DNA from 2 places in the Dialister micraerophilus genome. Region 1 is predicted to be linked to the other one. Evidence: a T-box and tRNA genes for the amino acid it is inferred to sense, from the RefSeq annotation. Region 1 holds a T-box; the other holds one or more tRNA genes.
What was found. The T-box of region 1 lies ahead of cysS (cysteine--tRNA ligase). A T-box ahead of a tRNA ligase gene usually reads a tRNA of that ligase, here a tRNA-Cys.
Positions count from the first base shown of each region.

Region 1 (12,057 bases):
GCGCTACACACAATTCCATATCTTCATCTTATCGGCGGAATTTTGCTTTTATGGATAGCTATTGAGCTTATGATACAAGATAAGCATAAACATAAAAAGCATATCGGTGCCAAGAAAAAACTTTTAAGTGCAATATGTACGATTATCATTGCAGACGGTGTTATGAGTATAGATAATGTACTTGGAGTGGTGGCTGCTGCCGAAGGACATATGGTTCTTGTAATGGCAGGCATATTGGTAAGCGTGCCGATTATTGTATGGGGAAGCAACTTGTTTTCAGACCTTATAGAAAAGTATCCGTGGATTTTGTACTTGGGCGGTGCGATTTTGGCATGGAGTGCCGTCGGAATGATTATACAAGATCCATCGGTGAGTGCCGTATTGGGAGATCAGCATCTTACATTAGGTTCTGCCGCAATGGTTTTATGTTATATAATATCTAAAATTATAAGCAGAATGAAATTGGCAGGACATGTAAAACGTGCAAAAGAAAGACATGCACAAAAGAGAGCCGAAAGAAAGACAGGAAAAAAAGAAAATTTGTAAAAATAAAGAGATTGCCGAAAAGGTAATCTCTTCTTGATTTTTGTTCGAGTTTGGTTTATAATGTATAAGCTTGTTGTACAAGCGACTTCCTAGCCCATGAAAAGCATGGGACATAGGTCCGATAAGGAGGCGATTAGATGAATAAGTATGAAGTTATGTTTATCGTAAAAGTTTCTGATGAAGAAGCTATTAAGTCAGCAGGTAAACTTGTACAGGACACAATCGTTAAAAACGGTGGTACTGTAGAAAAAGTTGACGAATGGGGAAGACGTCAGTTGGCATACGAAGTAAAGAAACAGACAGAAGGTTACTACTTCGTAATCGACTTTACGATGAAACCGGAAAACATCAAGGAACTTGATCGTGTAATCAAGATTCGTGAAAGTATTATCCGTCACATTATTGTTAAACAGGATGACTAAGCAGAGGTAGAGCGATGAATTCAGTTCAGGTTTTAGGCAATTTGACAAGAGATCCGCAGATTAGAGCTACAAAAACGGGTCGTGCGGTAGCATCATTCAGTATTGCCGTTAATCGAAGCTATACGACCGCACAAGGTGAACAGAGGGAATTGACCGATTTCATCAATGTGGTAGCATGGGGAAATTTGGCGGAAGCAGTAGGTAATCAGCTCAGAAAAGGAACCCGTGTCTTTGTAGAAGGACGTTATTCGACACGTTCATATGAAACTCCTGACGGACAGAAACGTTACGTTACTGAAGTAACTGCAAACTTGATTGCATTACCTTTGGGAGCGAACGGTCGCATGAATGCGGCGCAGTCCGACAGTATGAGTCAACCGAGCAATAATTTCAGTCAGTTCGGAGAAGTAAAGCATGACGAAGACATTCCGTTCTGATATATAGGAGGGATAATAGAGAATGATTAGAAGAGATAAATCAAGAAAACCGAGAAAGAAAATCAGTCAGATTTTCGGAGACAAGTTGGACAACTTGGATTATAAGGATGTTGCAACATTGCGCCATTTCATTTCCGAACGTGGAAAAATTCTTCCGCGTCGTGTAACTGGTGCTTGCGCAAAACATCAGAGAAACATCAATTTGGCAGTAAAGAGAGCAAGAGCAATTGCTTTGTTGCCTTTCAGTGCTGATTAATGTAATAAAAAAAACGGCTGTACAGCCGTTTTTTTTATTGTATTTATTTCTTTGAATTTTTTTTCAAATCAGGCTTGATTTCCATATCCTTAAAAGCCTGTAACATTTTTATACGATGAATAATGCTTTGACCTTGCGGGCTCTGTAAATAAGTCAAAGTTGTTTTGGGGACCATTCTGCGTACAGTTTCCCAATCATCATGAGCAAGAGCATTTCTTACCGAAGATGCACTTACCACTTGATTTCCTTTTTGTTCACGTGGAATAACCTTCAATTCGATGCCGTTTTCAGAGAAAACTTCACGCATTGCATTATTATAGGCATTTGTAGTCATATCGGTAGGTTCTTCACCTACAAAACGTACGGTTATGTTGAGTGCAGGTGCGATACGTGTGGCAAATACCGTAGCATCCAATTTTGTTTGTGCTGCAAGCTCATCAGTTCCCTTTATAAAGTAAGTGGGGAATGTAGCATTTGAAATAATAAAATCACCGCCGCTTACAACTTCCACGTTGTGCATATGAGCGACTCCCTGTTTGATAAGAGAGAAACGATCTGAAAACGGGAAAATTGAACGATCTTCCTGAACTGCAAAAATAATAACTTCATCGCAATTATTTATTGCATATTCGATAAGAGAACGATGTCCGAAAGTAAAAGGATTGCAATTCATTACAATTGCACCGCGGTTTTTACCTTTTCCGGTACCCAAAAGAGGACGAATACGTGCCAAATACTCATCTAATGTATTTGTTCCACGTTCAAGTAACGCCGCATAAGGATTTGCAACTGCAACACATTTAAATCCCATATGTTCAAATACAGGAACGGTTTCAGGTTTTGTAAAAATCTGATTACCGGTTACACCTCTTCTGTCGGCTTCACCTTGCAAATTGCGTACAATACGATGAGTTAAACCTTTTCCTCTATATTCCTCGCAAATTGCGATATCTCTCATAACACGGCCGCCTAAAGAACCTGTACCGATTAATTTACCGTCATCAAACAGTCCCATTGTATAATCAATAACACCTGTGAAAGTAAGATCGAATTTCTTTAAAAATTCTTCAACTTTTGCTTTTTCAACAGGATTTGTCAAAAATATTTCGCGTTCTGTAATCATTTAAATCTCCTTTTTTAAAAATCTAACTCATTATATCAAAAGAAAAGATAGAAGTTAATAGATAAACAATAGAAGATTTATATAAATAAATCATACTATAAAAAAATATATTTGAATAGAAAAAATGATAAAAGGTATCCATGTATATCAAGTGATTTTTAAGTTGCGCTCATAAGGTAGACACCTATAAGACATACGGCAAGACCGATAAATTTTTTTATAGTGATACTTTCGTGAAAGAAGAAAAAACCGAGTAAAAACAAAACTGTACTTATGCAAATATTTGCAAAAAGAGAACCTTTACTGATATCACAGCCGCTTCTATAGAGAATAATCCAGCCCGACTCAATGGCAAGTACTGCGGCACCCATTGCAAAATTTACCCAATTCAATTTGCTTATTTCGATAGAAAAATTATCAGTTCTTGTAAATAAAAATAATCCTATACTTAAAAGAAAAGCAAATCCGTAAGTTACGGTAAGTCCCAAAAAAGGATTTAAGTATTGAGATATAGATTTACTTAAAAAATGATAAAAAGAATTTCCCGTTACAACTACGAGAAAGGGAATTATAAATGCGAAATCCATACTACCACCTCATAAAATATTGTAACATAATAATATAATATGCGTTGATTGTACATTATATGTAAAAATCTTATGTCATATGAGATTTGCAGTTTGAAGTATTTAACGAAAAATTTCGGAATGGAAAACGTACTGATGAAGCCGAAAATATTTCAACGAAATAAAAGTGTTGCATGCAAGTAATGAAAAAATATTGAGTTTTCCGGATAAAATCACCTTTTGCGGTTGACAGAAAGAATGCTGCTCTCTTATAATTATGGTGAGCATCAACAGGTCTGTGGTTGAAAATCGATGCCAGTCGCAGGCGAAACGATCCACGTAAGAAGATAAAAATATCTTTGAGCATGGTGCGGTTTAGGTGTAAGACCTGCCGATTAAATTCGAGAGAATCAGTAGTGAGAGGTATATTCCGCGTAGCGAACGTTCCTGCAGGCGAGTGTGGGGGAAAAGACCAGGTCAGCTGTTTGACGCTTATTTTTATAACGAGCGATGATCGAAAAAAGTACATTCGATTATAATTCAAAGAGAATGCAGGTCACGGCTGAGAGCCTGCTGAATGATAACGAAATGGAAAATGCATTCGTGAGCTGAAAAGTGGAATTTACAGTATACTTTTCCGTATGTTCGCGATAAGAACAATGGTGCAATAATTATTATTGACAGAGTGGAACAACGGACCACCGCCTCTGTAGGACGGTGGTTTTTAATTGTAATAAATAAGGGGAGGAACTTATGGAGGAAATTAAAGTTTATAACACGTTGAAACGTGAAAAACAGATTTTTAAACCGATAGAAGAAGGTAAAGTGAAAATTTATGTTTGCGGAGTAACACCTTACAATCATCCGCACATAGGAAATGCACGTCCTGCAGTTACATGGGATATAATTCGCAGATATCTTGAATATATAGGTTATCATGTAGATTTCATTCAAAATTTTACAGATGTAGATGATAAAATTATAAATAAAGCGAATGCCGAAAAATCGGATTGGAAAACCGTTTCTACACGATATATTGATGCGTACTTCAAGGTAATGGATGCATTACATATACGTCGTGCAGATATTTATCCGTATGTTTCAAAACATATGGAAGACATTATAGATATGGTAAAAATTTTGATAGAAAAAGGCCATGCTTATGTGTTGGGAAATGACGTATACTATGATATTTCCACATTTAAAGATTATTGCAAATTAAGTGGACGTAAAGTAGAAGATATGCTTGCCGGCGCACGTGTAATGGTAAATACCGCAAAGAAAAATCCGGGAGATTTTGCACTTTGGAAAGGTGCAAAACCGGGTGAACCGTTTTGGGAAAGTCCGTGGGGAAACGGTCGTCCGGGTTGGCATATAGAATGCTCTGTAATGTCCACACACTATCTCGGTGCTACATTTGATTTCCATGGAGGCGGAAGTGATTTGATTTTCCCGCATCATGAAAATGAAATTGCACAATCCGAAGGAGCAACCGGACAAAAATTTGTAAAATATTGGTTGCATAACGGATTTATAACAATCAATTCGGAAAAAATGAGTAAATCATTGAATAATTTCTTCCTCGTAAAAGATGTTTTGGAAAAATATTCCGGAGATGCATTGCGTTATTTCCTTTTGTCGACACATTACAGAAGCCCGCTTGACTTCAGTGATGAAAGACTTGAAGAAGCGGAAAAGAACATGAGCAAGTTGAAAGATGTAATTGCTCGTATCAAAGAAATGGAAAAGGAAGACGGAAAAGTTGAAACCAACGAATCCGTTTCACTCAAAAAGGCGGCAGCACGAACAATTGAAGAATTCCGTCAAGCAATGAATGATGATTTCAATACGGGACTTGCAACAGGAGTATTGTTCGATTTTGTAAAAGACATAAACATTTACTACAACGCCGTAAATTCAGGAGTTGCTATTGACAAAGAAGCAGTAATTGAAGCGAAGGAAACATTTAAAACGATTTTGGATATTTTAGGGATTTTGGAAAACGAATGGAATACTCAAGAATCTTATGCCGGCAGTGATTATGATGCATTAATGGAAATGATTTTATCCGTACGTGAAACCGCACGTAAAGAAAAACAATATAAATTGGCAGATGAAATCAGAGATAAATTGGCAGAATTGGGAATAACTGTAGAAGATTCCGCAACGGGAGCAAGGTGGAAAAAGCGTGGAGTTTAAACGCGTATTGTTATTAAGAAAATTAATGGTAGAAAGACTCGGTAAACAAAAAACAATTTTAACCGAACAAGATTGTTTTTCAATGGATGCATTGACATTGGCTTACATGGGAGATGTGTGTTGGTCACATTTTATTCGTAGTCAATTGATAGCAACCGGTATTTACCATGTACAAGTATTGAATGATATATCAATGAGTGCAGTGTCCGCACGTAAACAAGCGGTAATAATGAATGACTTGAGAGATTTATTTTCCGAACGTGAAATAAAAGTGGCAAAACGTGCAAGAAATACGAATTCTACAGTTCCCAAAAGTGCAACTGTGGAAGAATATCGTGAATCTACCGCATTTGAAGGTGTATTGGGATACTTGTATCTGTCAGGGCAAACAGAGAGATTGAATTTTATAATGGAAAAAGCACTGTGTTTTTTGTTAAAGGAACTGAAAAATGCTTATAAAAAATAAAACACATAAAAACTCAAATAAAACACAGACGGTAAAAAAACAATTTTCACAAAAAAATAAAAGAAAAACATTGAAAAAATCGGAAGATTTATTTATATGCGGAAGAAACAGCGTAAAAGAAGCTTTAAATGAAAATCAAATAAAAAAGATTTTCATAAAATCCGGAAACAACGATCAACGCTTGAAAGATATAGTAAAAATTGCGCAAAATAAAGATATTCCGGTACAAATCGAAGAGCAGGAAATATTGGATAAAATGTCCGACGGAGTACGCAATCAAGGCATTGTTGCAAGTATGAAACCTTTTGAATATTCCGACTTGGAAGAAGTACTTTCAAAAGCGAAAGAAGATCCGTTGATTGTATTACTTGACGGAGTTGAAGATGTACGCAACATCGGAGCGATAGTTCGTACTGCAGAATGTGCCGGAGTTTCCGCAGTGTTGCTTCCGAAACACAAAAGTGCTCCCGTAACGGCAGCGGCGATAAAAACCGCTGCCGGAGCATTTTCCTATTTGCCGGTATGTGAAATAGGTAATATAAGACAAACGCTCGAACATTTGAAAGAAAAAGGTTTTTGGGTAGTAGGTGCGGATATGGAAGGTGAACTTCTATACTATGAATCAAACCTGAAAGGACCTTTGGTAATAGTAATGGGAGCGGAAGGTAAAGGGATATCTTTGCTGACAAAGAAAATGTGCGATTTTTTAGTACGTATACCTATGAAAGGCAAAGTATCTTCATTAAACGTATCGGTCGCTGCAGCACTTTTGATTTATGAATCCGTCAAGCAAAGAGGCTAATATGAAAGACTTATACTTAGTTGACGGATACAATGTTATATTTTGCATGAGCGATCAATATCCTACGCACGACTTGGAAACCGGCAGAAAAATGCTTATTGACGCACTTCAAGATTTCGGTGCACATAATGACATTGAAATAATAATAGTATTTGACGGACAAGGAACATCGTTGAAAATTCGTGAAGAAACATTATCCGAATATTTTCATATAGTGTTTACACCTGCAAGAATGACTGCGGACAGCTATATAGAACGTGAATCATACAAGCGGCGTGATGAATACAGATCAATATTTGTCGTAACGTCTGACGGGCCGGAACAAAATCAAGTTTTGGGACATGGCTCGTATCGTTTGGCAGTTGCCGATTTGGAACGTATGCTTAAACAAGATAAAAAAAGGCAGCATACATTTATAAAAACAAATAATCTGAAAAATATGCGCAGTGAAATAGGAAGAAATTTACCGGTAGATGTACAAGCAAAACTCGAAAGATTACGTAAAAAATAAAAAAGTTGACCTCAAGTCTTTTGTGGTATATACTGAAAATGATTAATTTCTTGGTAAGACCATATCTGCAATGCAGATAACAGGAGGAAAGTCGTGAAATTTTTATTAATCGGAATTACTATGTTGATATCTGTTTTATTGATTGTAGTAACTATTGCACAAGAATCCAAACAGCCGGGAATGGGAAGCTCCATCGGGGGAGGAACTCAAGCTATGGCAGGCGGAAAAGCACGCGGTAAAGATGCGGTTTTAGCAAAATTTACCGTTATATTCGGTATTGCTTTTGCCGTACTTTGCATACTCTTGGGACGTTTTATGAATACATTTTAAAAATGTAAATACGGGCTTGCGTTGAGAACGGGTTATGTGCCGTCTTAAGCAAGCTCTTTTTATTTAGGAGAAAGAATGGAAAGAAAAATTTTAAAAGTATATAAACCAGGAGCAATTGTTGAAGGTATATATCAATCATGCGGAGATAAATTCGGATTTTTGATAACAGATGAATTTCATGAAGATGTATATATATCAAAATCTGACAGATTAAATGCATTAAACGGAGATACAATAGAAGTAAAAATAATATTCTCATACTATGGACGACATAGAAATGAAGGTACGGTAAAACGAATAATTGCACGTGCAAACGATACATTTACAGGCACATTCAAAAAGACAAGATTCGGAGGGGAAGTAGAACCCTTAGACGCAAAAATACCTATAATAATAGATGTATTGGACGGAGATACGAAAAATGCACAAACGGGACAACGTGTAATGGTAAAAATAGATCGTTGGCCCGGGAGAAGGTCAAATGCACAAGGCATAATAACTGAAATATTGGGCTACGAAGGTGATGCGGGAGTAGATATAGACACAATAATAGCGGAACACCGTTTACCGCACATTTTTGGAAATAAAGTACTTGAAGAAGCAAAATCCTTAAGTGAAAAAATCATTCCTGAAAGAAATATTGAAGATTACAGAAACTTACAACTTATAACAATAGACGGAGCAGACTCCAAAGATTTGGATGATGCCGTACATTGTGAAAAAACGGAAAACGGAAATTTCATACTCGGAGTACATATTGCAGATGTAAGCAGATATGTAAAAAAAGCCGGAGAACTTGATAAAGAAGCATATAAGAGGGGAACCAGTGTTTATTTGTCGGACAGAGTAATACCTATGCTTCCGTTTAAGTTATCAAACGACTTGTGCAGTTTGAATGCAAATAAAGACAGATATGCGGTTTCATGTATAATGGAAGTAACTCGTGAAGGTAAAATAAAAACAAAAAAAATAACACCTTCAATAATACGAGTTTCAAGAAGATGTACTTATCCCGAAATAAATCAAATATTTGAAGAAAATATTATAAGTGAAGAACTGAAACCGTTTGTACCCATGCTTTCGGATTTTCGTGAATGTACGGAAATTTTACGAAAAGAAAGAATACAAAGAGGAGCACTTGAATTTGACTTTCCCGAATACAAAGTAATTCTCGATAAAGAAGGTAAACCTTTACGTATAGAAAAAAGAATACGAGGCATATCCGAAAGAATGATAGAAGATGCCATGATAGCCGCAAACGAAACCGTAGCAAGATTTTTGAAAAAAACAGGAAACACATCTGTCTATCGTATACATGAAATACCCGATAACGACAAAATAAAGAATTTAAGAAAACTTATGGAAGTTTGTGCAATACCGATAAAAATACCCGAAAAAGTGCAACCCGAAGATTTACAAAAATTATTAAGATATGTAAAAGATAAAGATATCGAATACGCAATACAGGCAATGACATTGAGATCGTTGCAACAAGCAAGATACAGCACTGAAAATGAAGGACACTTCGGAATAGCATCTACGTGTTATACACACTTTACATCGCCCATAAGAAGATATCCCGATTTGATGGTACATCGACTTATAAAAGATGCACTTACAAAACAAAAAAGTAAATCTGAACGTGAAAAAGAAACCGAATTTCTTGTAAAAGCAGTTGAACATTGTTCTGAAACGGAGCAAAATGCAACACAAACCGAACGAGATGTAACAGATTTAAAAATTACTGAATACATGACGGCATTTGTAGGAGAACCTTTTGATGCACAAATTACGGGAGTAACTTCATTCGGTATTTTTGTAGGATTGGAAAACGGAGCTGAAGGATTGGTACATGTAAACGACATGGAAGATGATGAGTATGTATACATGGAAGATACGATGCTGCTCAAAGGAAAATGCAGCGGAAAAACTTATCATTTGGGAATGCCGCTTAAAGTTACACTTGTAAAAGCGGATACCGAGAAAAAGGAACTTGATTTTATTATAGGAGAACTCAAATCTCCATTGGATATGTTTAACGAACAAAATACAAAAACAAATACAAAAAAGAAAAAGAAAAAAGTAAAAAACAAGCGTAAGTAAAAATAATAAAAGAGGTATATATGATAAAAAAAGAATTTACATCGCCCAGTGCGGTTAACCGTAAAGCATATCACGATTATTTTATACATGATACCTATGAAGCCGGAATTGTTCTTACCGGAACGGAAGTAAAATCAATTCGTTCAGGACGTATGAATATAAAAGACAGTTATGCACGAATTGAGAAAGGTGAACTTTGGTTGTGGAACGCTCATATAAGTCCGTATGAACAAGGAAACAGATTTAATCACGATCCTTTGCGTACACGTAAATTGCTTGTACATAAAAAAGAACTGAATAAATTGGAAATTATGATGAAAACGAAAGGCTATACATTGATACCTTTAAAAATTTATTTTAATAGGGGTAAAATAAAGTGTCTCATAGGGGTAGCAACAGGTAAAAAGCTCCATGATAAAAGAAGAGATATAGCCGAAAAAGCGGTTAAACGTGATTTGGACAGAAGACTTAAAGAAAGAAATTATAATTAAAAAATCATTGCTCAAATTTATGAATATAATTGAGCAATGATTTTTATATTGCGAATATTTTATTGTCCCTTCAAACCTTTGAAAAGAATTATAGGAATCATAATAATTCCTATTTGTCCTGCAAAAGGATATAAAATAGAAATTAAATTTCCAAATCCTATACTTGCACCGAAGTAATCTATAACTCCTAAAACCAAAGTTAAAATCAGCAATAAATTTTTGGATGAAATAAATCCGCTTACCCAGTTTATAACAAGCCAAAACATAGGTGCTCCTGTCGAATAAATTCCGAGTAATAAAATAATTGAAAAAATAAGAGCAAGAACAGGAGCGTTTTTACCTGCCAAATATAAAAGAGGAACTTCAAGGCCAGCGATTTTATCGGGATAACATAACATTGATAAAACAATCAGAATAACCGGAAGCATCAAGAAAACTCCGCCTAAAATTCCGCCCCAAACAGCTTCACGTTTGGAATTTGCGGAAGCACCGAGTCCGCTCAAAAACGGAATGGCACCTAAAATCATACAAGCGGCATATAAAAGACCGCTGAACCAAGCTGTATCCAAAAATTTGTATTGACTGAACCACCATCCGCCGGTAGCACGTAATTGAAATAATTGCTGTACTTGAAAGTCAGTTAAAGCACTTGGTAAATGTCCGAAATTAGCTAAAGTTGCAACACCTATCAAAATAGTAAAAACGGTAATAATCGGACCTATCATTCCTACGACATCAACCATACGTTTCAATCCCATGAGGACGGTGATTATACAAGCCGCAGTCATAAGTATCGCACCTATTTTAGGATTTACATTGAAATATTCACCCGTTACGGCACCCGTACCGGCAATCATAATGGAAACTACACAAAATAAAAATACAACAGTAAATATTTCCAAGCAAAAACCCAAATGTTTTCCGCAGTAATAACGAAAAGCGGTAGTTTGAGTTTTTAATTTCAAATCATAACCCTTTGCCATAAGAATTGCACCGAGGCCGGCAAATAAAAGCATACTTACCAAGGCACCTATAATTCCGCTAAAACCGAATGCGGTAAAAAATTGCATTACTTCTTGTCCGGTGGCGAATCCGGATCCTATGGAAAATGCTATGTAAGCACCCGCCAATTTTATAACATTTAAAATACTGAAACGGTTATTCATACTATACTCCTATACTACAATGTTTCCATATTTTATAAAATAAAATCAAATCAATTCATTTTGTAAAATCTTAATTCTTTTTATACATTCATCGGGGTCTGCAGGAACACGTATGCGAATATGACGTTTTCCGATTGCATCAAAATCTTCACCACGTTCAGATTTAATACCGTACTTTATAAATAAATCATAAAGATTTATGTCCTTGTCTGTATATAACAATACAATCGGAACGGTTAAATCGGTTTTTGAAGATTTCAAAACGGTCAAAGAATCAAGTAATTTCTTTTTATTTGCAGCAATTTTTTTGCAACTGTCTTCAATGTGCTTTCTGTCCTTCAATGCCAAAGGAATAATGTAAGAAGCTACACCGGTTACAGTCATTTCTCCGGGATACAAAGACATGTACGGAATGAAATTCTTGTTCATAACCATGTATCCCGTACGTAAACCTGCCAAACCGAATCCTTTAGACAAAGTTTTTATAGTTATTACATTGGGGAACTCATTTACAAGTGTTACCGCTGAATTGGATAAATCCATGAAATCTCCGTAAGCTTCATCAACAATCAAGTAAGTATTTTGCTTTAAAGCATAACCTGCCAATTTGCGTAAATCATCAATAGGAATAATTTGTCC
Region 1 covers NZ_CAMUNF010000012.1:2,779-14,835, reverse strand. Annotated here, with positions in the region: gene P6922_RS05845 (TerC family protein) at 1-546, shown strand, start outside; gene rpsF (30S ribosomal protein S6) at 684-968, shown strand; gene P6922_RS05835 (single-stranded DNA-binding protein) at 983-1,405, shown strand; gene rpsR (30S ribosomal protein S18) at 1,431-1,661, shown strand; gene citC ([citrate (pro-3S)-lyase] ligase) at 1,705-2,784, opposite strand; gene P6922_RS05820 (hypothetical protein) at 2,943-3,371, opposite strand; T-box leader at 3,852-4,062, shown strand; gene cysS (cysteine--tRNA ligase) at 4,104-5,549, shown strand; gene P6922_RS05810 (Mini-ribonuclease 3) at 5,539-6,015, shown strand; gene rlmB (23S rRNA (guanosine(2251)-2'-O)-methyltransferase RlmB) at 5,999-6,817, shown strand; gene P6922_RS05800 (NYN domain-containing protein) at 6,819-7,328, shown strand; gene secG (preprotein translocase subunit SecG) at 7,422-7,658, shown strand; gene rnr (ribonuclease R) at 7,734-9,761, shown strand; gene smpB (SsrA-binding protein SmpB) at 9,782-10,252, shown strand; gene P6922_RS05780 (YkvI family membrane protein) at 10,312-11,418, opposite strand; gene P6922_RS05775 (pyridoxal phosphate-dependent aminotransferase) at 11,464-12,057, opposite strand, start outside.

Region 2 (12,057 bases), on a different contig from region 1:
TCAAGCATTAAAAATTACCATATTTTGAATTGAAATCTGAAGTTCAATACTTTTTAGTACTTTTAGATTGACATCAATTCATGAATATTTTATAATTTAATAGTGTGCATTAGCACCCCATCAGTCTTATTTGGAGGGAGGGATATAGATGTCTGAAGTAAAAGTCCAAAAGGGCGAATCTCTTGATAGTGCTCTTCGCAGATTTAAACGTTCCTGCCAAAAAGCCGGGGTTCTTTCTGAAGTAAGAAAACGTGAACATTATGAAAAGCCAAGCGTAAGACGTAAGCTTAAATCTGAGGCCGCAAGAAAACGCAAATTTAAATAGTTTGTTATTTTATCGGTTTTGTTCGATTTAATAAGGTTTTTATTTTTAAGTCGTTCGTAACGTTAAGGTCAAGGTGATAGTTGTGTCATTAAAACAGCAGCTTATGGTAGATATGAAGGCTGCCATGAAAGCTAAAGAAAACGGTAAGCTTGCATTAAATGTAATTAGAATGGCAAGAGCACATATAAGACAAGCTGAAATTGACAACGGACACGCAGACTTCGATGATGATCAGGTTCTTACAATTCTACGTAAGGAAGTTAAGCAGCGTAAAGAAACGCTTGCGGAAATAAAAGATTCCGGTAGAGAAGACCTGGTTGAGGCGACACAGGCTGAAATTGATATATTACAAAAATATTTGCCTGCAGAGCTTTCAGCAGAAGCTGTCAAGAAGGTTGTAGTGGAAATCGTAAATGCAATGAACCCTGAAGACAGAAAGATGGGTTTGGTTATGAAATCCGTTATGGCTAAGTTGAGAGGTAAAGCGGACGGTAAGCTTATAAATACTGTCGTTCGTGAAATACTTGCTGAGTAAGCTTGACAAAATGTGACATGTATTGTATTCTTATTCCATAAGTTAATATTTTGGTGTCAATGATGACTCATTCTTTATGAATGGGTCATTTTGTCTTTTGAAGATTATACCGCTTGGGAGGGTTTTTTATGAAAAAGGATTTATTATACTATATTCCGGCAGGGCAGTACGGTAAAGAAGGGGTATTATCTTTATTGGCTCAGCATCCTGAGATAAAATTTGTATCTTTAATCGGGATAGATTTAGGCGGAAATGATACTGATGAGAGAATACCGATTGAATTATTCAGAAAAAATTATGAAGATTTCTTTGCAGGTAAAGCTGTACAGACTGACGGTTCATCGGTAGTATTCGGAAATATTGCAACTTTAAATGATGCTAGAGTGGATATGATTGCCGACAGCAGCGTAAATTGGTATGTTGATTATAATTATGAGCATTTGGATAAAAACGATTTACCTGTAGGAACATTAAGAATTCCGGCTTTTTTGATTCATAATAACGAGTTAATTGATTCACGTTCTATCTTAAAACGTTCTTGTGATTATGTAGCAGGAAGAATAAAAGAATTGTTGAATTCAAATAAGCTTAAAGGAATGAGTCATGTTCCTGTTGATCAAATACAAGATATTGCATTTACAACCGGTACGGAACTTGAATTTTGGGTAAGAACTCCAAGTGAAAATGAAACTGTTCAACATTTGTCTACATCACAGAGATTGCAAGAGCAGTATTGGCAGAAAATGCGCGGTAATGTTCGTACAGCTATGGAAGAAACCATTTCCGAACTGGAAGCACGTGGACTTAAAGTTGAAATGGGACATAAAGAAGTTGGCGGAATAAAACCAAAAGTAGATGATGAAGGTCATATTGTAGATGTATGTGAGCAGCTTGAATTGGATTGGAGATTTACTACAAATCCTTTGCAAGCTTGTGACAATGAACTCGAAGTAAGAATTATGGTACGTGAAATTTTCAGAAAAAACGGTTTGGACGTATCATTTAAAGCAAAACCTATTCAAGGTGTTGCAGGAAGCGGAAAACATACACACTTGGGAATTATTGCAAAACTTAAGAACGGCAAATCAATAAACTTAATGGTTCCGGAAGACACCGAAAAAGAGTATTTAAGTCCTTTAGGCTATGGATTTGTAATGGGAATTTTAAAAAACTATGAAGTTATAAATCCTTTCGTTACATCTACAACGGATGCATTTAACAGATTGAAGCCGGGATTTGAAGCTCCGATTTGTATAGTTACATCATTAGGATTGACACCGGAATTTCCATCTAGAAACAGAACAATTTTAATAGGTTTGATAAGAGATATAGGAAATCCTAAAGCAACAAGATTTGAACTCAGAGCTCCAAATCCGTTTACAAATGCATATATTGCAGTTGCTGCGTTGTACTTGGCAGCTCTTGAAGGAATTGAATATGCTGTAGAGTCAGGTAAAACCGGTCAGGAATTGTTGGCAGAATTGTCTAAAAAAGCATCTGAAGAATATGAATATTTGAAAAAAGGCAGAGAATACAGATGTGAAAAAAATATATTCGATGACTTTACGCAAGAAGAAAGGGATGCGATATTTGGAAAACCGCCGGCAACGGTTTGGGAAAACGTAAAAATAATGAAAGAAAATGCTGAAAAAGTACAAGCGCTTCTTAGTGGAAATTCATTTACAAAACCGATTATAGATTCATTTATACAGACAATTTTATTCAGATGGAAAAATGAATTGATTGATAGAATTATCCCATATACGGAAAGTATTGTAAGAGGTTACAAAAAATTAAAATGTGAAGATCTTTTAGATGAGAGACGATGGGAAGAAATTAATGCATTAAGAAGAGAATTGGCTAAAGATACAGTGAATAGTAAATGTATTTGCAGCAGATTGAAAGATGCATTGGAAACAGGTGATTATGATACAGCATCTGAACTTCAAATTGAAATGATGAAAAAGACTGAAGTTTTGAATGATTTGTATTATGTTTACAAATTGAATATATTGGACTAAAATTGGATTAAAAAATAGCTTGAAGAGTTTTTTCTTCAAGCTATTTTTATAAATAAAAAAAGCGATATAAATCGCTTTTTTTGGTGCCGAGGACCGGAGTCGAACCGGTACGAATCTTTCGATTCGAGGGATTTTAAGTCCCTTGCGTCTGCCAATTCCGCCACCCCGGCATAAATAAATGGAGGCGGCACTCAGAATCGAACTGAGGATAAAGGTTTTGCAGACCTCTGCCTTACCGCTTGGCTATGCCGCCTCAATGGAGCGGAAAACGGGACTCGAACCCGCGACCCCCACCTTGGCAAGGTGGTGCTCTACCACTGAGCTACTTCCGCTAATGGCGACCCGGATCAGATTTGAACTGACGATCTTCGCCGTGACAGGGCGACATGTTAGACCGCTACACCACCGGGCCGTATTACTTTATTAGTATATCTATCACAGTTGCTTTTGTCAAGGAAAGCATGCGAAAAATATTTAATCTAAAGTGATTTTATAAATTTTTGCATTTATGAATTTTATTAAACTGTTTGGGCAAATAAGTATCTGTTGTCCACGATGACCGGCACTTACACTTATTTCATTATGTTTGGAAACCGATTCATCAAAATAAGTGGGAAAATCTTTTTTCATTCCGATTGGAGAGCATCCTCCTCTTTCATAACCTGTTAAAGTACGTAAATCTTTTAGATGTATCATCTCTATACTTTTGTTTCCACTTACCGATGCTGCAATTTTCATATCCAATGTTTTATTTGACGGTAAACAAAAGACAACGGGACCGGTTTTATTTCCTTTTGTAACAATAGTTTTAAAAACCATATCGGGATTGAAACCTAATTCTTCTGCTGCATGAACTCCGGATAAATCATCCAAATCGAAATCATAAGATTTTGTTTTATATGGAATACCGGCTTTATCAAGTATTCTCATAACATTTGTCTTTTTTTGTTTCTTCATAACAACCTCCGTATATTAGGGTATAAAGCAAATATCTTTTTGTCAATGATGATAAATGTTTATATATTTTTTATTTGAAACATTTATTTTATATATGTCGGAAAATTTATCATTTCAATTAAAAAATTTTTATTCATTTTTAACCTTTTAAAACTTGAAAAAGTTTTTGTAATGCAATACAATAGCAAAGATAACAAAAAGTAAGTATTCTGGGAGGCGGAAATGATAAATAATTCATTGTATGGGAAATCAGTCTTGGGAATGGATTCATTATCTGCAATTGAGATTGATAAAATTTTGGACATTGCTTCGAAAATGAAAAAAATTCTTATTTCCGATTATAAGAAGACTTCATATTTACGAGGGAAATCTGTTGTTAATTTGTTTTTTGAAAATTCAACAAGAACACGAAGTTCATTTGAACTTGCCGGCAAGTATTTAGGTGCCGATGTTATTAATATTTCCAAGAGCGGTAGCTCGATGACGAAAGGTGAAAGCGTAAAAGATACGTTATTGACAATGGCGGCGATGGAAGCTGATGCTGTTGTTATTCGAGATTCGTCCGAGGGTGCCGCTTTTTTTGCGTCCGAAATAATTAATCATCATATTAAAATGCCTATAGTTATTAATGCAGGAGACGGTGCACATGAACATCCTTCGCAAACATTGTTGGAAATGCTGACTTTGAAAGAATCCGGTGTCAGCTTTAAAGGGATGAAATTGGCCATATTGGGAGATATATTGCATTCAAGGGTTGCAAGAAGTGATATAAAAGGATTCATAAAAATGGGTGCAAAAGTATATCTGTATGGACCTGCAACTTTGGTACCCAAAGAATTTGAAAGTATGGGAGCTGTAGTTGCAAGCAGTATGGAAGAAGCACTTGAAGGTGCAGATGCCGTAAACGTCCTTCGTATACAATTGGAGCGTGCTGCAAGAGGATTTTTTCCTACATTAAGAGAATATTCAAGGTTGTTCGGTTTAAATAGTGAACGTTTGAAATTGGCAAAGAAAAATTGTAAAATTCTTCATCCGGGTCCTATGAATAGAGGAATAGAAATAAGTTATGATGTTGCGTATAATGAAAAATCCTGGATTCAGGAAGAAGTAAGAAACGGAGTTGCCGTGAGAATGGCTTTGTTGTATTTAACTATGACGGAGGGGAATGATCTTGAAATTACTGATTAAAAACGGAACTTTAGTAAATCCGGCAAAAGGTCAACATGAAAAGTTAGATGTATTGGTAGAAAATAATCGTATAAAAAGCATCGGGAAGAATTTAATTGATGAAGATGCAAACATATATGATGTTAAAGGTTGTTTTGTTACTCCGGGACTTATAGATATGCATGTTCATTTAAGAGAACCGGGACAAGAAGCAAAGGAAGATATTTATACCGGTACTCAATCTGCCGCTGCCGGGGGATTTACGCAAGTAGCGACAATGGCGAATACATCTCCGGTAATTGATAATGCCGCTCTTGTAAAAGATTTGCTTTACAGGATACAAGAAAGTGCTTGTGTAAAAGTACATGTAATAGGTGCAGTATCAAAAAATCTCGAAGGTAAACAACTTTCTGAAATAGGTGATATGGTAGAGGCCGGGGCAGTAGCATTTTCGGATGACGGAAGTTATATTGAGAATTCCGATTTTATGAGACGTGCAATGGAATATGTAAATATGTTCGGAAAAATGATTATAGATCATGCTGAAGATAAAACAATGACTGAACACGGGTATATGAATGAAGGTAAAGTTTCATGCGAATTAGGAATAACCGGTAGACCTGCAGTTGCAGAAAATATTGCAGTTGCACGAGATGTGTTGCTTTCGGAGATGACAGGATGTCATGTACATATAGCACATCTAAGTTCTGCAAAATCTGTAGAAATTATAAGAAAAGCAAAAGCTGAAGGACTTCCGGTAACATGTGAAGTCACACCTCAACATTTATATTTTACAGATGAATATTTAAAAAATTTTGAATCATCATTTAAGATGGCACCTCCTATAAGGACGGATGATGACAGAAAAGCATTGATTGAAGCAATTAAAGAAGGAATTGTTGATGCAATCATAACAGATCATGCCCCTCATACTTCTGAAGAAAAGGACGTGCCTTTTAAATGCGCACCGAACGGTATTGCAGGACTTGAAACGTCTTTAGCTTCAGTACTTACAACCTTGTATCACACAGGGGAAATTACAATTGATAAAGTAGTTGAAATAATGTCGGTTAATCCGGCAAAACTGTTGGAAATAGAAGGCGGAATACTTGAAGAAGGAGCTGCTGCAGACATCACTGTAATAGATCCTGATTACAAGTGGACAGTTACGGGAAAAGATTTGTATACAAAAGCAGTATTTACTCCATATGAAGGTATTGAATTACGAGGTAAAGCAATATTGACAATTGTTGACGGTAAAGTTGTTATGGAAAAAGGAAAGGTATCTGTATGAAAGGTTTACTTGTGCTTGAAAACGGAAAGTGTTTTGAGGGAGAACTTCTGACTGAAGAATCTGTAATGGGTGAATTGGTATTTAATACCGGAATGACAGGATATCAAGAATGTTTTACAGATCCGTCATATGAAGGTCAAATTATTACACTTACATACCCTTTAATAGGAAATTACGGTGTGGCAGAGCATTTTAATCAATATGAAAAACCTATTGTTTCAGGTATAGTAATAGATCAATTGACAAAACAACCAAGTAATTGGGAATGTGAGAATACATTGGAAAATTTTATCAAGACCAATAATATACCTTGTATTTATAATGTAGACACACGAGCAGTAACAAAAGCTATAAGAAGCGGCGGGGCTATGAAAGCTGTAATTGTTAAATCGGACACTTCAAAAGAAATTATAAAAGAAATGCTTTCAAAAGATTTACATAAAAATAATGTGGAACGTGTAACAACTTCTGAAAAGTATGTTTGTGGAAAAGGTAAGTATAAAGTTGCGTTATTGGATTGCGGATTGAAGAAAAATATTTTAAAAAGACTTAATGCCTTAGATTGCGAAGTTACAGTTTACCCTGCAAAAACAGAAGCAAAAGAAATATTAAGTACAAACCCGGACGGAATCTTTTTAAGTCCCGGACCGGGAGACCCTAAGGATGCTTATTATGTGATTGATACAGTTAAACAATTAATAGGTAAAAAGCCTATTTTCGGAATATGTTTGGGTATTCAAGTTTTAGCACTTGCACTAGGTGCACAAACCTATAAATTACCTTTTGGGCATAGAGGTTCAAATCATCCGGTAAAAGATTTAAGAAAAGGTAAAGTTTATATAACTTCACAAAATCACGGATATGCCGTTTCATCGGAAAATATTCCGGACTGCATTGAAATCACACACATAAATGTAAATGATAATACCGTAGAAGGGTTCAGACACAAAACATTACCTATACAGGCAATTCAATATCATCCTGAAGCAGGCCCTGGACCCGTAGACAATTTTTATTTATTTGAAGAATTTATAAAAATGATGGAGGCTGAAAAGAATGATTGATAAAAATATAAAAAAAGTATTGGTCATAGGATCCGGTCCTATTGTAATAGGGCAAGCTGCAGAATTTGATTATGCAGGATCACAAGCCTGCCAATCATTGAGAGAAGAAGGCGTAGAAGTAGTTTTGGTTAACAGTAATCCTTCAACGATTATGACGGATGTAGATTTAGCAGATAGAGTTTACATTGAACCGATTACACTACCCTTTATTACAGAAATTATAAAAAAAGAACGTCCTGATGCGTTACTTGCAACATTGGGCGGACAAGTAGGATTAAATATGGCGGTGCAATTAGCTTCTGCAGGTGTTTTGGAAAAATACAATGTAAAACTTTTAGGATCCTCTTTACACGCTATCAAGCATGCGGAAGATAGAGAACTTTTTAAAGAGGCTATGCAAAAAATCAATCAGCCTGTACCGGAAAGTGAAATATTTGAAGAATTGCAACCTGCAGTAGACTTTGCCGAAAAATTGGGATATCCGGTAATTATACGTCCGGCGTATACATTAGGTGGAACAGGCGGCGGAATTGCAAGGGACAGATATGAAATGGAAGAAATTGCAAACCGCGGAATAAAATTATCTCCGATAAATCAAATTCTTGTAGAACGAAGTGTTGCAGGATGGAAAGAAATAGAATTTGAAGTCATGAGAGATAAATCCGACAATTGCATAATTGTATGTGCAATGGAAAATATAGATCCGGTTGGAGTACACACAGGAGATTCCATAGTTGTTGCACCTACGCTTACATTGACAGATACACAATATCAGATGATGAGAAAAGCTTCATTGGATATAATTAGATATTTGGAAATAGAAGGCGGATGCAACGTTCAATATGCGTTAGACAGTAAAACAAATAAATACTATGTAATAGAAGTAAATCCGAGAGTAAGCAGATCATCGGCACTTGCATCAAAAGCAACGGGATATCCTATAGCGAAAGTTGCAGCAAAAATTGCATTGGGAGAAACACTTGACGAAATAAGCAATTGCATAACAGGAAATACTAAAGCATGTTTCGAACCTTCATTGGATTATGTTGTTGTAAAATTCCCAAGGTGGCCCTTTGAAAAATTTACACTTGCAGATCGCTCCATAGGAACACAAATGAAAGCAACCGGTGAAGTAATGGCTATGGACAGAACTTTTGAAGGAGCAATGCTAAAAGCAGTACGTGCATTGGAAACCGGTGAAGGTTATTTGCATTTAAACAAACTCGATAATCAATCTTTATATGATATAAAATGTTTGCTGCACAGAGTTGATGATGAACGTATTTTTGTTGTAGCCGAAGCATTACGTAGAGGTATTGAACCTGAAGAAATCAATAGAATAACTAAAATTGATTTGTTCTTCATTCATAAATTACAAAATATAATTAAAGTTGAAAGACTTTTGATAAAAGAAGGCATGACACAAAATTCTTTGACGGAAGCAAAACGAATTCAAATGCCTGATAAAGTAATAGCGCATTTTTGCGAAGTAAGTAAAAAAGAAGTAGAAAAATTTAGAAGAAAAAATAATATCCGTTCATCCTTCAGAATGGTAGATACCTGTGCGGCAGAATTTGAAGCACATACTCCATACTATTACTCTTCATATAGAAGTGAAGATGAAGTTGAAGCGCAAGGAAAAGACTCGGTAGTTGTATTCGGATCCGGTCCCATAAGAATAGGACAAGGTATAGAATTTGACTATTGCTCAGTTCATGCTGCGTGGGCATTGAAGAAAGCCGGAAAGAAATCAATTGTAATAAATAACAATCCTGAGACTGTATCTACAGACTTCAATACATCTGACTCTCTGTACTTTGAACCTCTTACTGAAGAAGATGTTATGGAAATAATAGATAAAGAAAACCCCGAAGGCGTTATATGTCAATTCGGAGGTCAAACGGCAATTAATTTAGCTACACCGATGGCAAAAAGAGGTATCCGCATTATAGGTTCATCAAATGAAAGTATAGATATGGCGGAAGATCGTGAAAGATTTGATACATTGATGGGGCAATTGAATATTCTTCGTCCGAAAGGATGTTTAGTTGAAAGTATCGAAGAAGCTATAGAAAAAACAAAAGACTTGGAATATCCGTTGATTGTAAGACCGAGTTATGTGTTGGGCGGAAGAGCAATGCAAATTGTTTATAATTATGCCGAATTACGACAATATTTAAAAGAAGCGGTAGTTGCATCTCATGAACATCCCGTATTAATAGATCAATATATGATAGGAAGAGAAGTTGAAATAGATGCAATATCCGACAGTATAGATGTATGTATACCGGGAATAATGGAACAAATTGAAAGATCCGGAGTACATTCAGGAGATTCTTTTGCAGTATATCCTCCACAACACTTGGATCAAAAAATTATTGATAAACTTGTTACCTATACAAAACAAATTGCATGTGCTATGAACGTAAAAGGGTTGGTTAACATTCAATTTATCGTAGTTAAAGATAAAGTGTATGTAATAGAAGTAAATCCCAGAGCAAGCAGAACAGTTCCATTTATGAGTAAAGTTACGGGAATAAATATGGTTGAATGTGCAACAAGAATTGCATTGGGAGAAACTGTTGAAAGTTTAGGACTTCCGAAAGGATTGGTTCCGGATAAAAATTATGTAGCAATAAAAGCTCCTGTATTTTCATTCTCAAAACTCGGACTTATAGAAATAAAATTAGGACCGGAAATGAAATCCACAGGAGAAGTTATGGGAATAGGGGCTACATATGAAGAGGCAATGTATAAAGCCATAGTTGCATCAAATATAATTGTAGAACCCGGAAGTAATGTGCTTATAACAGTAAGTGACAGAGATAAAGAAGAAACAGTAAATTTAGCGAAAACATTAATAAAATTAGGTTATCATATAATTTGCACCGCAGGTACAGGTAAATATTTCCAAAAAGCAGGCATAGATGTCGAAATAATAAAGAAAATACACGAAAAAGGTGAAAATTGTGAAAAATATCTGAAATCCGGAAAAGTTGATATGGTAATAAATACAATATCTTACGGAAGCAGAATTGAACAAGAAGGATATGATTTAAGACGTATAGCGGTAGAATTGGCAATACCGTGCTTAACATCGCTTGATACTGCGAAAGAAGTTCTGAGAGTGATGGCTGAAAATGAAAAAGAACATATTTACAAAGTAAAATCATTGCAAGAATATATGAAGGAGCGTTGATATGTATTCATTGTCTGAAAGCGGTTCAATTTACACTAATGATAAAATAGGTCCGGAAATTTATCGTATGCAAATTAAATTACCTTTGACTGCACAAAAGGCCCGTGCCGGACAATTTATACATGTAAAGATTAATGATTCGTCAAGAATACTTCGTAGACCCATTTCTATATCGGGAGCATATCCTGAAAGTGGAATTGTAGAGATAATTTATAGAGTAGTAGGTCCGGGAACTGAAAACATGTCTAAAATGAAAACAGGTGATTTTTTAGATATACTGGGACCGTTGGGGAAACCTTTCGAGTTACCTGTGGAGAACAGTATAGCTGTAGGCGGTGGAGTAGGTATAGCACCCATACTGTTTCTTTCTCGACAATCAAAAGAGAATTTGTTGACGGTAGTAATAGGAGGAAGAAACGAAGAAGAAGTTTTCTGGAAGGATTTATTTCCTGAAAAAGTAAAAAAAGTAGTAGTAACTACAGATGACGGATCATACGGTATAAAAGGTTACTCAGTTGCTGTTCTTCCGGAAATTTTAAAAGACGGAAATACAAAAAAAATGTACGTTTGCGGACCGCTGCCGATGATGAAAAAAGCTGTAGAAATAGCTGACAATTCGAATGTAGAGTGTGAAGTATCTCTTGAAAGACGTATGGGTTGCGGTACAGGTACATGTTTGGCATGTGTATGCAATAAGGTAAACGGAGGTCATGCAAAAGTTTGTTCCGACGGACCGGTGTTTAAATCATCGGAGGTTATTTTATGAATTTGAATGTAAAATTTTGCGGTATTTCAATGAAATCTCCGATAGTTGCAGCATCCGGTACTTTCGGATATGGTATTGAATATAAAGATTATTTGGACTTAAATAAATTGGGCGCAATATCTGTTAAAGGGTTATCCTTAATGCCTTCTGAAGGGAATAAAGGTGTAAGAATAGCTGAAACACCTTCAGGAATTTTGAATTGTATAGGTTTGGAAAATCCGGGAGCTGAATATTTTATAAATAAAATACTTCCGGATTTAAAAAAGTATGATGTTCCGGTTATAGCAAATATATTCGGAAAAACGAAAGAAGAATACGGGAAAGTTGCAAGAGCATTGACAGTTGAAGGTGTATCCGCACTTGAAGTAAACATTTCCTGTCCGAATATTAAAGAAGGTGGAGTGGCATTTGGAACAAATCCCTTAAGTGCCGCAGAAATAACAAAGGAAGTAAAAAGAAATACGCATTTACCGGTAATAATGAAATTATCACCTAATGTAACGGATATAGCGGCTATAGCAAAAGCTGTAGAAAATGCCGGAGCGGATGCAATTTCATTAATAAATACCTTATTAGGTATATCTATAGATTTAAGAACTCGCAGACCTGTTTTAGGAAATATTACAGGAGGGTTATCCGGTCCTGCGATAAAACCGGTTGCACTTAGGATGGTATGGCAAGTAAGAAATGCTGTAAATATTCCTATATGCGGAATGGGCGGTATTATGA
Region 2 covers NZ_CAMUNF010000002.1:95,065-107,121, reverse strand. Annotated here, with positions in the region: gene P6922_RS02320 (histidine triad nucleotide-binding protein) at 1-11, shown strand, start outside; gene rpsU (30S ribosomal protein S21) at 149-325, shown strand; gene P6922_RS02310 (GatB/YqeY domain-containing protein) at 408-860, shown strand; gene P6922_RS02305 (type I glutamate--ammonia ligase) at 989-2,881, shown strand; tRNA gene P6922_RS02300 (tRNA-Leu) at 2,963-3,051, opposite strand; tRNA gene P6922_RS02295 (tRNA-Cys) at 3,061-3,134, opposite strand; tRNA gene P6922_RS02290 (tRNA-Gly) at 3,139-3,213, opposite strand; tRNA gene P6922_RS02285 (tRNA-Asp) at 3,217-3,293, opposite strand; gene ybaK (Cys-tRNA(Pro) deacylase) at 3,356-3,838, opposite strand; gene P6922_RS02275 (aspartate carbamoyltransferase catalytic subunit) at 4,061-5,026, shown strand; gene P6922_RS02270 (dihydroorotase) at 5,010-6,299, shown strand; gene P6922_RS02265 (carbamoyl phosphate synthase small subunit) at 6,296-7,363, shown strand; gene carB (carbamoyl-phosphate synthase large subunit) at 7,356-10,562, shown strand; gene P6922_RS02255 (dihydroorotate dehydrogenase electron transfer subunit) at 10,564-11,328, shown strand; gene P6922_RS02250 (dihydroorotate dehydrogenase) at 11,325-12,057, shown strand, end outside.
Region 2: it has a tRNA-Cys gene. The T-box ahead of cysS (cysteine--tRNA ligase) is inferred to sense a tRNA for this amino acid. The anticodon was not compared.